Regions from separate parts of the Shewanella sp. MTB7 genome, predicted to be linked through region 2. Evidence: predicted binding sites of a transcription regulator. Region 2 holds the regulator's gene; each other region holds the start of a gene.
What was found. The regulator MetJ, encoded in region 2, represses methionine synthesis genes. The targets are predictions, from matches to a motif close to TAGACGTCTAGACGTCTA.
Positions count from the first base shown of each region.

Region 1: the regulator MetJ is predicted to act here: its motif matches at 1,656-1,673, upstream of serA (phosphoglycerate dehydrogenase).
Region 3: the regulator MetJ is predicted to act here: its motif matches at 3,536-3,553, upstream of metH (methionine synthase).

Region 1 covers NZ_CP085636.1:5,196,128-5,200,993, reverse strand. Annotated here, with positions in the region: gene ygfZ (tRNA-modifying protein YgfZ) at 1-175, opposite strand, end outside; gene serA (phosphoglycerate dehydrogenase) at 325-1,554, opposite strand; gene HWQ47_RS22565 (DUF2238 domain-containing protein) at 1,730-2,332, shown strand; gene HWQ47_RS22560 (helix-turn-helix transcriptional regulator) at 2,644-3,309, shown strand; gene HWQ47_RS22555 (porin) at 4,114-4,866, shown strand, end outside.
Region 2 covers NZ_CP085636.1:834,851-839,716, reverse strand. Annotated here, with positions in the region: gene HWQ47_RS03435 (bifunctional aspartate kinase/homoserine dehydrogenase II) at 1-245, opposite strand, end outside; gene metB (cystathionine gamma-synthase) at 344-1,513, opposite strand; gene metJ (met regulon transcriptional regulator MetJ) at 1,767-2,081, shown strand; gene HWQ47_RS03420 (sulfite exporter TauE/SafE family protein) at 2,729-3,463, shown strand; gene traF (conjugal transfer protein TraF) at 3,666-4,859, opposite strand.
Region 3 covers NZ_CP085636.1:1,171,905-1,176,770, forward strand. Annotated here, with positions in the region: gene metH (methionine synthase) at 1-3,398, opposite strand, end outside; gene HWQ47_RS04775 (histidine phosphatase family protein) at 3,894-4,589, shown strand; cobalamin riboswitch at 4,776-4,866, shown strand, end outside.

The DNA.
Region 1 (4,866 bases), 2.0 Mb from region 2:
AACTCCACTGATTACTTTCTAGCGAGCTGACGTCTGTGGTGATTTGGCCGTGAATAAAGCTGCGGCCCTGCTCGCCTGTCACACTCATCAGTCCCATGTGAGACAATCTTGCAAAGATGAGTTGTGCTTGCGGTTCGCTTGAATTCCAACAGGGCTGAGAAACTGACTGGGTCATATCATTATCCAAAAAGGGCGTTAAGTGGTGAAGAGTGTAACGCCAATCGGCGTCTACTTAAATGAAATAACCCGCATAATCGATAAATTATACGGGCTATTATTTAGGAGGATTTGCCACTATCGTCGCATCTCCCTTTTAGTATGGAATTAGTGAAGTAGACGAGTTCGAATAGTGCCTTCGATAGACTTCATCTGTTCGAGTGCTTCTTCAGCTTGATCGGAATCGACTTCCATTACCACGTAGCCAATTTCAGCCGAGGTTTGTAAATATTGAGCAGCAATGTTAATGCCCTTCTCTGCAAACGCTTGGTTAATCTTGATCAACACACCTGGACGGTTGTGGTGAATATGCAGCAAGCGGGACGCATCTTTATGTGGTGCTAGTGAGACTTCTGGGAAGTTCACTGCGGTCACTGTCGAGCCGTTATCTGAATACTTAGCTAACTTACCGGCGACTTCTATACCGATATTTTCTTGGGCTTCTTGAGTACTTCCACCCACATGTGGCGTTAAGATGACATTATCGAGACCACGTAGGGGACTGGTAAACTCATCATCGTTAGACTTAGGTTCGACTGGGAACACATCAATGGCCGCCCCAGCTAACTTTTCAGCTTTAAGGGCCGAGGCTAAGGCGTCGATATCGACAACCGTACCGCGAGAGGCGTTAATTAAGATGCCACCTTTTTTCATATAAGCCAGTTCTGTTGCGCCGATCATATTCTTGGTCTGCGGGTTTTCTGGTACATGTAAGCTCACCACATCGGCAAGAGACATTAGCTCTTGCATCGAATGAATTTGCTGGGCATTCCCCAGTGATAACTTATCTTCGATATCGAAGAAAATCACTCGCATGCCTAGTGTTTCAGCCAAAATACCCAGTTGGGTACCAATATGACCATAGCCGATAACACCGAGCGTTTTACCGCGGGCTTCGAAACTACCACTTGCACTCTTGAGCCATCCGCCACGATGAGCCATGGCATTTCGCTGAGGTATACCGCGGAATAACATGATGATCTCACCGAGTACCAGTTCAGCCACACTGCGTGTGTTGGAGAATGGGGCATTAAATACAGGTATACCAAGTTTCTCAGCCGCCTTAAGAGCGACCTGATTCGTGCCGATACAGAAGCAACCAATCCCGACCAGTTTTTCTGCCTGGCTTAATACCGCTTCAGTTAACTGAGTGCGTGATCTCAGTCCAACAAAGTGAGCATCTTTTATCGATTCAATTAACTCGTCTTCCCCAAGAGATGCCTTGTGGTATTCAATATTGCAGTAACCAGCACGCTTGAATACATCTACTGCAGATTGGTGGACGCCTTCCAAAAGCAGGATCTTGATCTTATCCTTGTCCAGCGAATGTTTCGTCATGATTTAGGTAGCCTCTTCAATTATTGGTATTATGTTGTTTTAGGTTATTTTTATATACAGTCTATTACTCTAGAGTAAATTAGCACTTTTTTTGTTCAGAGTGGAGGGCTAGATGGCTAAAGTTATTATTCTGATCACAAAACAATAGAGATTATACATTTATGAGGTTCTTATTTTGAATAAACAGCATATTTGGTTGGCTATATTCTTCTCCGTCCTGATTTGGTCCGCTATTGATCCTAAAGATCAATTCACTTGGTTTTTGGAAGTTGCTCCGGTGTTAATTGCATTACCTTTGTTGGCTTTGACTCGAAAAAGGTTTCCATTAACGCCCCTGCTCTATGTTTTGATACTGATCCATTGCGTCATTTTGATGGTGGGCGGGCACTATACCTATGCCGAAGTGCCTCTGTTTGATTGGTTGGCAGACGTTTCGGGTAGTGACAGGAATAATTACGACAAGCTAGGTCACTTTGCCCAAGGCTTTATTCCTGCGCTTATCGCTAGGGAGGTTTTTATTCGTAATGAAGTACTGAAATCGGGCTCTTGGTGCAACTTTATCTGTGTCTGTTTTGCCCTCGCACTGTCGGCATTTTATGAACTAATTGAGTGGTGGGTTGCGCTACTAACCGGTGAAGATGCGGAAGCTTTCTTAGGTACTCAGGGCTATATCTGGGATACACAGTCCGATATGGGGATGGCTTTGTTTGGGGCTATCTTGGGACTGCTGTTTTTGGTGACAACCCATGATAAACAGCTGTCACAGCTGAAGGGATAAAACTATTATCTTTAGGTTTGCCTCTTAGTCTGAGGTAAATCTCACTGCTAAGAATCTGATTTTTTTAAAGTTTGATTCTTATCAAAAAAGGTCATCGGATGGTGAGTTTGGCTAATAAGTATTCCGTAATCATTTGATAATCGTTTGATGATTTTTCACTATGAGGGGAAACTAATGCTATTCAAACCAATGAAAACGAGACAGAATGGTTACATGTGTTGGCTTTATGTTTGAAAGATCAATAGAGCCTAATTGTTCATATTGGCCAAATTGTTTACATTAGTTAAGAAATTTTTCAGGGAGAAGAATGGATGGGTAAAGTTGATGAGCTGGTTTTTATCCATCAGGTATCAACGCCATGTAATTTGGCTATTTTAGCTGAGTCTATCGGATTGAAGACTCGGGTGATTAAACAGGTTTACGAACTTGATCCCGCAAGTGTTCGTAACAGCTTCTACCTTATTGCTCAAGAAGGCGCAGCGCTAGACAATAGAGGGATCCCCTTACTCGCTATTCGCCTTGTTCCCCATGTTCCAGTTGCTCTGTATCAGGTCAATAGAAATACGTTAGATCCCTCATCTGCTCTCTTGTTGGGGATCCGTGGCTTGCTCTATTCAGATCAGCGTATGGATCTTATGTTGACGGGATTAAGAAAGATGGTTGCGGATGAGCTTTGGTATGATCGCACCTTGATCAGTAAAATGTTTCGCAAGTTGGTCGAACGGTTAGAAACCAGTGATGAGTATTCTCAAAATGCGGAAGATATATTACAAATATTGACCAAACGCGAACGTACTATTATTCGGCTGGTATCCAGCGGCGCTCGAAACCGGGAGATCGCCGATGATTTATGCATCAGCGAACATACCGTAAAGGCCCATATCTCCTCTATTTTCAGAAAGACTCACTCCCGTAATCGGGTAGAGTTACTCCGGTGGGCGCAAAACTATGCTGAACACTTGGCCCTCAGTTCTTGAGCTAAGTTTTAATAAAATCAACCTCAGATCGGTTTAACGTATCACTGAAATTACGTTAAATTCAGCCGTTGTGATTAAGTTGTGGCTCATGCCCTTTGAGTTGATAAGTCACTGACCCTCCTTCTTGCATTAAGCATACCTAACTCTCACAAAGCTATCGTATTTTCGTGTCAGCTTACGAAGCTTTACAACAATGTTTTTATAATCCGTGAGTTATGAAGTGCATTGCTACTTGTTGAATCAATAAGCTCTAAATTTGTTAGCTTGCTTTTCAGAGTAAAAAGTAACTGCATAGTGGTTCCTATTGAGGAATGAAAACAGCACCATATCCTTAATATTACAAAACACATTCACTAAGTTGTCCATTCCAGTTTAATATTTAAACGTTTAAACAAAATCCCTGAAAGCTTAATTTGTGTGACAGGTGTCAAGTTAATGAGTATTTCTAATTTTTTTGCAGCAGATAGTTATATCCGCTCTCTTATTTACTTTTCCATATTGAAATAAACAACTTTCAACTATTCGGTTGTATAAAATAATTACTTTGAGCATTACTGTGAACGCTGACAGGTAAATTATTAATAGAGTGTGAGATGATTTGCGGGGAAGTGTTTATAAGTGATTGTTAATATTGCAAGTATGTGATCAGTGTAAACATTTCCAAACTAAGTATTTTGTTACCGAATAATCACACTTAATAATAAGCATCATGTTGTGAAAATGTTTAATTTTGACGTGTGTACATCTTTTTCTATCTATTAGGGTTGGTAAAACCAATCTTTAACTCATATGGAAGTAGTAGCAATGTTTAAAAGAACAATCATTGCAATAACACTGTCGTCTTCATTTGTTATGGGGATTTCGCAGGCCGCGACAATACACACCAATGATAATGGTGATCACATGAATATTTATGGTGAGGTAGGTGTTGGTGGGCATATTGGTGCCAACAGCGATTATAATCACGATGAATTTTATGATGCCAAAAGTTATGTAGATGACAGTTTTGCCACTCTAGGCATCACTGGGCAGCATTCACAATTCCTTTACCGTCTCGAAGTCGATTATCAGCGAGAAAACTGGTTAGGTGGTAGTGGTGAATTAGCATTAGCTATCGATAAACTGTACTTAGGCTATGCCTTTGATGAAAATCAATGGGTTGAATTCGGTTTAACCGATACGGCGTTTGACGATTATGATCATTTTGGTGATCTTACCTTCAATAAATCCATTGAAACAGGTGAAGCTGGGGATCAAGAAAATACCATAAAGTATCAAGCTGAATTCACTAATTTACGTTTTGGAGCCTCGTATACCTATGAGGGGGAACATAAAGCGGGTGATTTTCAGGGAGATATTGTTAATGGATATTTTGGCTATTTCACTGACTTTTTCTCAGCTGTTGTAGGGGCTGAAACTCGTGGTGGTTCAAACGGTATTAGTAAATACGGTGAACAACAACTATTGGGGTTAGGTGTACGATTGACTGTTCTGCCAAAACTGATGCTCGGTTTTAATGGATTCATTGAAGATGAAGACATCGCCACTCACCGCTCT
Region 2 (4,866 bases):
GATAGCAATTGTTCAATCAAATTCTGCTGAAAACTAATCAGTACCTGTAATTCTTCTTGCCACAGTTGAGACGAATCTTTTAACGCTAGCAACTTATAAAGAAAATTGGTGCTCTTACCTGCGGCGGAGACAACGACAAGATCGTCGCTATTGCCATGAGTGAGAAGGATATGAGCCACACGGCGATAACAATCTGCATCCGCTAGACTAGAACCACCAAATTTATGTAAATGACCACGCGCCATCTCTAACTCCTATAAACCAATTAACAGCTGACTGCAGATAAAGCAGTGAGTCCAACTTAACTATCTACGACTAAATGACCACGCGTCATTTTTAACTCTTATAAACCGCTGACTGCAGATGCTGCAGCGAGTCCCGCTTTAATGTCGGCCACTAAATCATCAGCATCTTCAATACCAACAGAAAGGCGAATGAGGGTCTCTTTAATCCCTGCTTCGGCTCGCGCCGCTGGTTCCATCGCTCTGTGGGTCATTGTCGCAGGAACGGCGACTAAACTCTCTACCCCACCTAAACTTTCTGCGATAGAAAACACAGAAAGTTGCGCTAGAAAGGCGACTAATTCAGCTTCACCACCTTTTAGCTCGAAACTGAGCATGGCACCGAAGCCTTTTTGCTGCTTAGCGGCGATGTCATGTCCGGGGTGATCGTTAAGCCCAGGGTAGTAAACCTTGTCTACGGCGTTGCTGTTAGTGAGTACCTCTAATACTCGCTGAGCGTTGGCTTGATGCTCTCTGATGCGAATAGGTAGAGTTCGAAGGCCACGCAGTGCTAGATAACTATCAAATGCAGATCCAGTCAGCCCTAAGGTGTTTGACCACCAATGCAGTAACTCACCCAATTCAGGATCTTTCGCAACCACGGCACCGCCAACAACATCACTGTGTCCATTGATGTACTTAGTCGTCGAATGCATGACGATATCAGCCCCTAATAAAAGTGGCTGCTGCAAAATAGGTGACAAGAAAGTGTTGTCGACGACCACGATCGCATCAACATCATGGCTTGCAGCTGAAATAGCTTCAATATCGACAACCCTTAGCAGTGGATTAGATGGAGTCTCAAGCCAAACCATCTTAGGTTTAAGCGCTATCGCCTCACTTAAGGCTTGGCTATCTGTTTGATCAACCACCATCAACTTAAACTGACCCTTTTTGGCCAAGTTGGTGAATAGACGATAACTGCCACCATAACAATCGTGGGGAACCAGTAATAGGTCATCAGGACCTAACAAACTCGTGACCAAGGTTATTGCAGCCATTCCCGTACATGTCACCACGCCTGTGGCTCCTTTTTCAAGCGCTGCAATGGCATCTCCGAGAATAGAGCGCGTTGGATTACCCGAACGGCTGTAATCAAAATCTCTTGGATTCTTGTGTCCATCGAAGGAATAATTAGTGGAAAGATAGATCGGCGGTACTACGGCACCATGTTGGGTATCGGATTCAATCCCCTGACGCACGGCAATCGTGGCTAACTTACGTTCGGTCATCTACAGCTCCTAATACTAACTACTACTAAACATCATACCTATTACTGACATCATACTTTATATCATTTAGAAAAATGAGATGTCTAGACGTCTAAATGTACCTAAGAGTTACTTCCTCGTCAACCGATTAGACGTTTAGACGTCCGAACATATGGAAATCTATTTGCATTTAATCGAAATAAGAGGCAATAATTTGACTGTACAAATTAAAGGGTTAAAATCTGCCCCGAATTTTGAATTTACAGGTGAGTCAATGACTGAGTGGAATGGCGATTACATCAGCCCCTATGCTGAACACGGCAAGAAGAATGAACAGGTAAAGAAAATTACTGTTTCTATTCCCTTAAAAGTGCTTAAGGTACTGACTGACGAGCGTACACGCCGTCAGGTCAATAACCTACGTCACGCCACCAACAGTGAACTGCTTTGTGAAGCATTTTTGCATGCCTATACTGGCCAGCCACTGCCAAATGATGAAGATCTTTCGAAAGATAAACCTGACAGCATTCCTGTAGAAGTAAAACGCTTGATGGATGAGATGGGCATTGAGTGGGAAGACGTCGAGTAACCTTATTAATACCCTAACGCTCTAAGAAAGCTCGTTTCAGTGGCTTTGCGCGAATTCCATTCTAAGCGCATTCAATGACCACTGAATCTTGCGGTTCCAAGAGACTTAGATATAGAAAGTACTCTACTCCAGTCAAGAATATCAGTTCTACTAAATATTTGATCAATTCAGAGCCTTTCAAGCTTTTCAATTCAAGGCGTATTGATAAAGAAATGGTTATTCCCTTTTAAATCAATACAACACAGAAGTGGAATGCTTGAAAAGCTCACGTAGTGCGGGCTTCAAAGTACTCCATGCTGTGTTAAGTGATTTAGATATACGACTGCATGGTCTATTTTGTTCCATACAAAATAAGACATTTCCTCCATCCTTGGAGGTCAGATGCAGAAGGTAGGGCGAAGCACGACTGAATGGATTCAGGAGGTAGAGTAACGCAGGAGCAGTTACCGAGGATGCCAGAGCCGAGAATAACTATTAGCGTCAAGTTCCAGTCTTGCCTGCAGCACCTTGAACTCCCGCTGAAAGGTCAAATAATTAATGGAACTGATATAGAGATCGCGATGCGATGCGATCCCTGTTTGTTTTTATTGTTCTTTAATTGCCGTATATATCCAGCTCACTTGGGTATACTATTTATGGACAGAAATGTGTTTGAGTTAATCGCACCGACTACCTTACTACTGGCATCCATTATTATCTTCTTTGGGGCAATCACTCAGAGCTTGATAGGCTTCGGTCTTGCCGTGGTAGCCTCGCCACTTCTCTATCTTGTTGATCCCGATCTGGTTCCGGCCCCCGTCATCGTTATGGGCTTCTTCATCTCTTTGCTTACTCTCTATCGAGAACGTGGGGCACTGGAGTTTAATGGCCTACAGTATGCGCTACTGGGTCGTATTCCCGGCGGATTTATCGGTGCGGCTCTGTTAATATTTGCTCCCCAACCGATTCTCGGCTTAGCCATAGCAGGGATCGTGGCGGCAGCGGTCATCCTAAGTTTACTTAAATTCAATTTAGTGGTGAACCGCAAGAGCTTGTTTGCAGCAGGCGTGATATCTGGTGTGTTTGGCAACATTGCAGCCATAGGTGGCCCACCACTGGCTATTTTGTTATCGGGAAAAGATGCGAGTCAATTTAGAGCTGCGCTTTCAGCCTTCTTCATCTTTAGTTCTGCCATAGCATTAGCCATCTTATCTATCGCAGGATTATTGGAGATTAAGCATCTTTGGCTTTCACTCATGCTACTTCCATCAGTGGTGCTAGGATATTTGGTCGCTGGCAGGTTAGTGGGAAGAGTTGATAAGAGTAAAACCAGAAGCATGACACTGATCTTATGCTCAATCAATGCATTAGTATTGACGGTTAAATCGTTAATGGAATTGTAAAATCGAGATCGCTTCGCTCCGAGAACGTGACTTCGTCACTGTGAGTGCGCATCTGCGATACTTCGAGAAAGAGAATTGCCACAAACCTACAACGTATTGCTTGTCCTCGTAGCCAACTTGTTGGCGCACTCGAAGGGTACTCGTTCCCACTCTCGTAGCAAAACGTTCTCTAAGTTAGCCCGCGAACGCCCTCGAAACGTCATTAAAAATGATATGAAGTTTGTAGCACACCACCTATGGCATCGTCACTGCCGACCATGCCGGTTACATCCAGATAAAAAGCCTGACCAAAAGCGAATCCAGTACCTAAGGAGTAGATATTCGACGTATTATCCTTCATGTCATGTCGATAACCTAGACGTAGCGCCAGCCACTGTGTAGCTCTCACTTCTCCCCCTAAGCGCCAGTACTGAGTACCTTCTATATCATCGAAACGTTCATGAGCGTTAAGGTCAATATCCGTCGTCAATGTAAGACTCCCCCAATCATAGGCAACACCGGCGGTAAACAAAGGTTCAACCTGGTAGGTAAACTTGCGACCTTGTGCTTCAACGGTTTCCACATCTTTACTGATTAAATTACGACCCGAAAATCCAACAATAAGTCCCTCTACAGGCTCCATGGCCACACCGATATCCAAATTGAATGTCGTCTCATCATTACGGTATTTAGCATCGTTAAAATCACTGGAGTCGAAGTTATTCGCACTCACCACATAGTTATAAGTATCTATACGTTGAAACTTGGGCGAAACCCCAACCGAAATGGGCATATTAACGATAGATAAGGGGAAGCTTATTGCCACACCAAAATCAGAAACAGCACCAGCGACTACAGCACCTTGAGAGTCAAGGTCTGAGATCTCTGGGGGATTATTAGGGTCAAGTACGGTTAAATTATCAATATCAGATTGCTCGATTGCGGTGACACCAACAGCATCGATATAGCTCTTATAAAAGATAGCCATTGGCATGTTTTTACTTGGGATCACAAGTGAAAAGCCAAGACCAGCACTTACATATGCGGTGTCGCCTTTTAAGGACTCTAGATCGTTAATTAGCTCAAGACGAAAGCGATCGATTGCCACGACATCAACAGCATTAATTGCGGCCTCTAAACTGTCATAGGAATCCTCCAGCGCATCAAACTTATCGACCATCTGATCTTTATCTGCTCCATCGGCGCCTAATACCGGCAGCAAGAGAGCAAAATCATTGAATTTAGGCCCATGCAATGCAAGAAGAGCGGGATTAATAAAAGCGGCTCCTTCTCGATTAGAAGATGCCACACCTGCACCGCCCATCGCATCACTACGAGCTTCATAATACACTTGTCCAGCAGATACACAGGAAGGTAATAATACAACACAGCATAGCGCTACTTTTAGCAATTTCATCTATTCA
Region 3 (4,866 bases), 340 kb from region 2:
TCATGCATACGCTCGGCGAAGGCTTCGGCCAATCGGTCGGCGAGGCACTTGAGCATGATGGTGCTGTAGTCATCGTGATCGGCCTCAAAACGTGCCACATGTTCGTCGATGCCATGGCCTGTGGTGACCGCAAAGCCGCCCATGTAATCGGCGACGCCAGAGTCTTTTGGCGCAACAAAATCGGCTAGGCAGAAGTTGTCGTTACCGACACGCTCTATCTGCATGCGCAGGTGATGGAGAGTCATTATCGGCTTGTCGCGGGTCTCATCCGTCCCATCGCAAGAGTAGAGTTCGATGTCGTCATGTCCCACAGTGTTAGCTGGGAACAGGCCGATAACCGCTTTGGCGGTGAGCCATTTTTCATCGATGATCTTCTTCAGCATGGCTTTGCCATCGGCAAACAGCTTAGTGGCCTCTTCACCGACGACTTCATCGGTTAAGATTTGTGGGAAGTGCCCGTGTAGCTCCCAGCTGCGGAAAAACGGTGTCCAATCGATCCGTTCAACTAAGTCTTCTAGCGGGTAGTCATCAAACACCTGACGGCCCAGCACGTTTGGCACAAACGGGGTGTAATTTTCCCAATCGTGCTGACAGCGATTTTCACGCGCCGCTTCAATGGAGGTGATCACTTTGCGTTTTGCCTGTGACAAACGCTTTTCACGCATCACATCATACTCTTGATAGGCGGCATCAATCGTCGCCTGACGCGTCTCGTTGTTAATCAACTTAGACACCATAGGCACGGCGCGTGAGGCGTCGGCAATGTAGATGGCGCCGGTTGGTGCATGGGGCGCTATCTTCACTGCGGTATGGATTTTTGAACAGGTCGCGCCGCCGATAATGGATGGAATGGTCAGGCCTGCTTTATGGAAGGCCTTGACGTTATGCACCATCTCATCGAGACTTGGGGTGATAAGCCCTGACATGCCGATGATGTCGACGTTCTCTGCCACGGCGACTTCGATAATCTTCTCAACCGGCACCATCACGCCTAAATCAATCACTTCATAGCCGTTACAGGCCAGTACCACGCCGACAATGTTCTTGCCGATATCGTGGACATCCCCTTTTACCGTGACCATTAAGATCTTACCGTTCGACTGACCAGGGGTCTTTTCGAGTTCGATATAAGGGTTGAGATACGCCACGGCTTTTTTCATTACGCGGGCAGATTTAACCACCTGTGGCAGGAACATTTTACCGGAGCCAAATAGATCGCCGACCACGTTCATGCCGTCCATCAAGGCACCTTCAATCACATCCAGTGGTCGTGTCGCGGCTGCGCGGGCTTCTTCAGTATCTTGGTCAATAAAGTCGGTAATGCCTTTAACCAAGGCGTGGGACAAGCGTTGACTGACTGGCCAGCTGCGCCACTCTAAATCTTCTTTTTTCACTGTTTGACTGCCGTCACCGCGAAACTTCTCTGCGACCTCTAATAGCAGTTCTGTGTTATTCGTTGGCTCACCGTTTTTATCAACAGCGGTACAGGGCAAGTTCTGCACTATGGCTTCGACTCGCTCCTTTAACTCAGGGTCGATATCATCATAAATCGCCAGCTGTCCGGCGTTGACGATACCCATGTCCATGCCCGCTTGAATCGCGTGGTAGAGGAACACGGCGTGGATCGCTTCTCGTACTGGGTTGTTACCACGGAACGAGAACGACACATTCGATACGCCGCCGGAGATCATGGCGTGGGGCAGGGTGCGTTTAATCTCGGCAGTCGCTTCGATAAAGTCGACGGCGTAGTTGTCGTGCTCTTCGATACCGGTGGCGATGGCAAAAATATTGGGATCGAAAATAATGTCTTCTGGCGGGAAGCCCACTTTGTCGACCAACACGCGATAAGCGCGGGTACAAATTTCAATTTTACGTGCTTTAGTGTCGGCTTGGCCTTGCTCATCGAACGCCATGATAATCGCCGCAGCGCCATAGCGTTTAACGAGTTTGGCTTGCTGGATAAACTTCTCTTCGCCCTCTTTAAGGGAGATGGAGTTAACGATACCTTTGCCTTGAATACACTTAAGTCCCGCTTCGATCACTTCCCATTTCGAGGAGTCGATCATAATCGGTACCCGGGAGATATCAGGCTCTGATGCGATAAGGTTGAGGAATTTATGCATCATCTCTGCGCCATCGAGCATGCCTTCATCCATGTTGATGTCGATGACTTGGGCACCACTCTCAACTTGCTCACGGGCGACACTCAGTGCTTCTTCATAGGCGCCGGTTTTGATTAGCCTAAGGAACTTTGCTGAGCCGGTGACGTTGGTGCGTTCACCCACGTTTAAAAATAGCGAATTCTTATCTATGGTAAGCGGCTCAAGACCTGACAAGCGACAAGCCACCGGAATATCGGGTAGCACACGGGCTTGGTGCTGGATCACGGCTTTGCGGATAGCGCGGATATGCGCTGGCGTGGTACCACAACAGCCACCGATAATATTGAGGAAGCCTTCCTGAGCCCACTCACCAATAATATCGGCCATCTGCTTCGGTGTTTCATCATAGCCACCAAACTCGTTTGGCAGTCCCGCATTGGGATGGGCAGAGACAAAACATTCAGAAATTTTCGACAGCTCTTCGATATATGGGCGAAGTTCTTTTGGACCCAGAGCACAGTTAAGACCGATAGACAGGGGTTTAACGTGGCGCAGCGAGTTGTAAAACGCTTCGGTGGTTTGACCGGTCAGGGTGCGACCTGAGGCGTCGGTGATGGTGCCTGAGATCATGATTGGCAAGCGGCCATCAAGTTGCTCATAGACGGTTTCGATAGCAAATAACGCAGCCTTGGCATTCAAGGTATCGAAGATGGTTTCCACCATGAGAAGATCGGCGCCGCCTTCGATAAGGGCATTAATCGACTCGATATAGGCTTCGACCAGTTCATCGAAGCTAACGTTACGGTAACCTGGGTCATTAACATCTGGGCTGATTGAACAAGTACGGTTGGTCGGGCCGAGTACACCAGCGACATAACAAACTCGGCCAGTTTCAGCTTCGACTTCATCACAGGCAGTGCGTGCTAAACGTGCGCCTTCGAAGTTTATTTCGGCCGACAAGGCTTGCATGTCGTAATCGGCCATGGCGATACGCGTGGCGTTGAAGGTGTTGGTCTCGATAATATCGGCACCAGCAAGCAGGTAGTCTTTATGAATGCGTTTGATGGCGTCAGGCTGTGTGAGCACTAATAGGTCGTTGTTACCTTTGACATCGCTTGGCCAGTCTTTAAAACGCTCGCCGCGAAAGTCTTCCTCTTCAAACTTACGATCTTGGATCATGGTGCCCATGGCACCGTCAAGAATAAGGATCCCTTCGCTCAGTTGCTTGGTCAGCTGGAGTTCGAGCTGTTGACCTTTTAGGTTAAATGCTTTGCTGTTTAGGATGCCAGTGGTCATAAATTCTACCTGTTTTAACGACTTAATTGCTCAGGCTCAAGCATGTGTCTATTATTATAGTTACGTAGTTTCAACTGTTTATCTGATGATTTTAACTATTTTCATCAACACTTGGTTAAAAAAATATTTTGGATGTTTATACGTATAGACGTCCATAGTAAACTAGACGTCCGTGAGTGTCGAGTGCCCTTGTTTATACCTTATAAATAAGCTGAGTTGACCTTAAAGAGTGATATCGTTAAAGGCGATGTGAAGCAAGTACTATGAGTTAGATAAGCGATATTTGATGCGTCACGGTGAATGTCATTGATGACGGTCAGATACTCGCTGGTTAGTGAAAATTGAAGCAATAAGGGGTTAACATGCTAAACAGTGAGACTCAGGATTGGAGCAATGGTAAAACCACAACTTTGTATTTGATGCGTCACGGTGAATGTCATTGATGACGGTCAGATACTCGCTGGTTAGTGAAAATTGAAGCAATAAGGGGTTAACATGATAAACAGTGAGACTCAGGATTGGAGCAATGGTAAAACCACAACTTTGTATTTGATGCGTCACGGTGAATGTGAAGGCGGTCAAATACTGCGAGGTCAAACCGATGTGGCCTTAAGTGACACCGGCAAAGTACAGATGAAGCGTGCTATTGGGCAGCTCAACTCTGACCTCAACTCTGAGCTTAATTCTGATCTTAACTCTGGTCTCGATCTTGAGATCGAGATAGTGTTTGAACAGGTGATCTGTTCACCATTGCGCCGTTGCAGTGAGTTTGCCCTGTCACTTTATCTTGAGAAAGGGATCCCGTTAAAGATGGAGGATGGTCTCAAAGAGATTGATTTTGGCGACTGGGATGGCGAAACCTTAGATAGCTTATATCAAACCAGTGCAGATATGATTGAGATGTATTGGAAGAACCCATGGGCTTTCACTCCACCCAATGGTGAGTCGATGCAAGCATTTGAGGCCAGAGTGAACCAGAGTTGGGATAGTATTTTGAGTCAATATAGTGGCCAAACGCTGTTACTTGTTACCCATGGTGGCGTGATCCGTCATCTGATGTCCAGAGCATTAGGTGTTACTGGCGTTGTGGGATTTTATACTCAGCTTGCACTCGCTTATGCATCGATTGTTAAAATTACTGTTTACACCTCAGCCCAAGGGGAGCATTTCACTAAGCTGCATTGGGACTAGAAATATTTTGTCCTTGGTATTTTTTTAGATAAAAGCTGATAATTCAACTGCTACAGTTTGCCTAGAGTATTAAAAACGGCATAATAGTGCCACTTAGGATCGGTTATTACTCTGCTATCTATATTTGGTCGTACAGAGCAACAGATCCGCAAAGTTAGGTGTTGAGAGCTAGCAAGTGCTGAATAATATAAAGCAGCGTTTTATGGCGAACTCAATCTTAAAAGGGAATTGGGGATCTTTAATGCTAACCATTAAAGGAGAGTAGCCCAAACTGTAC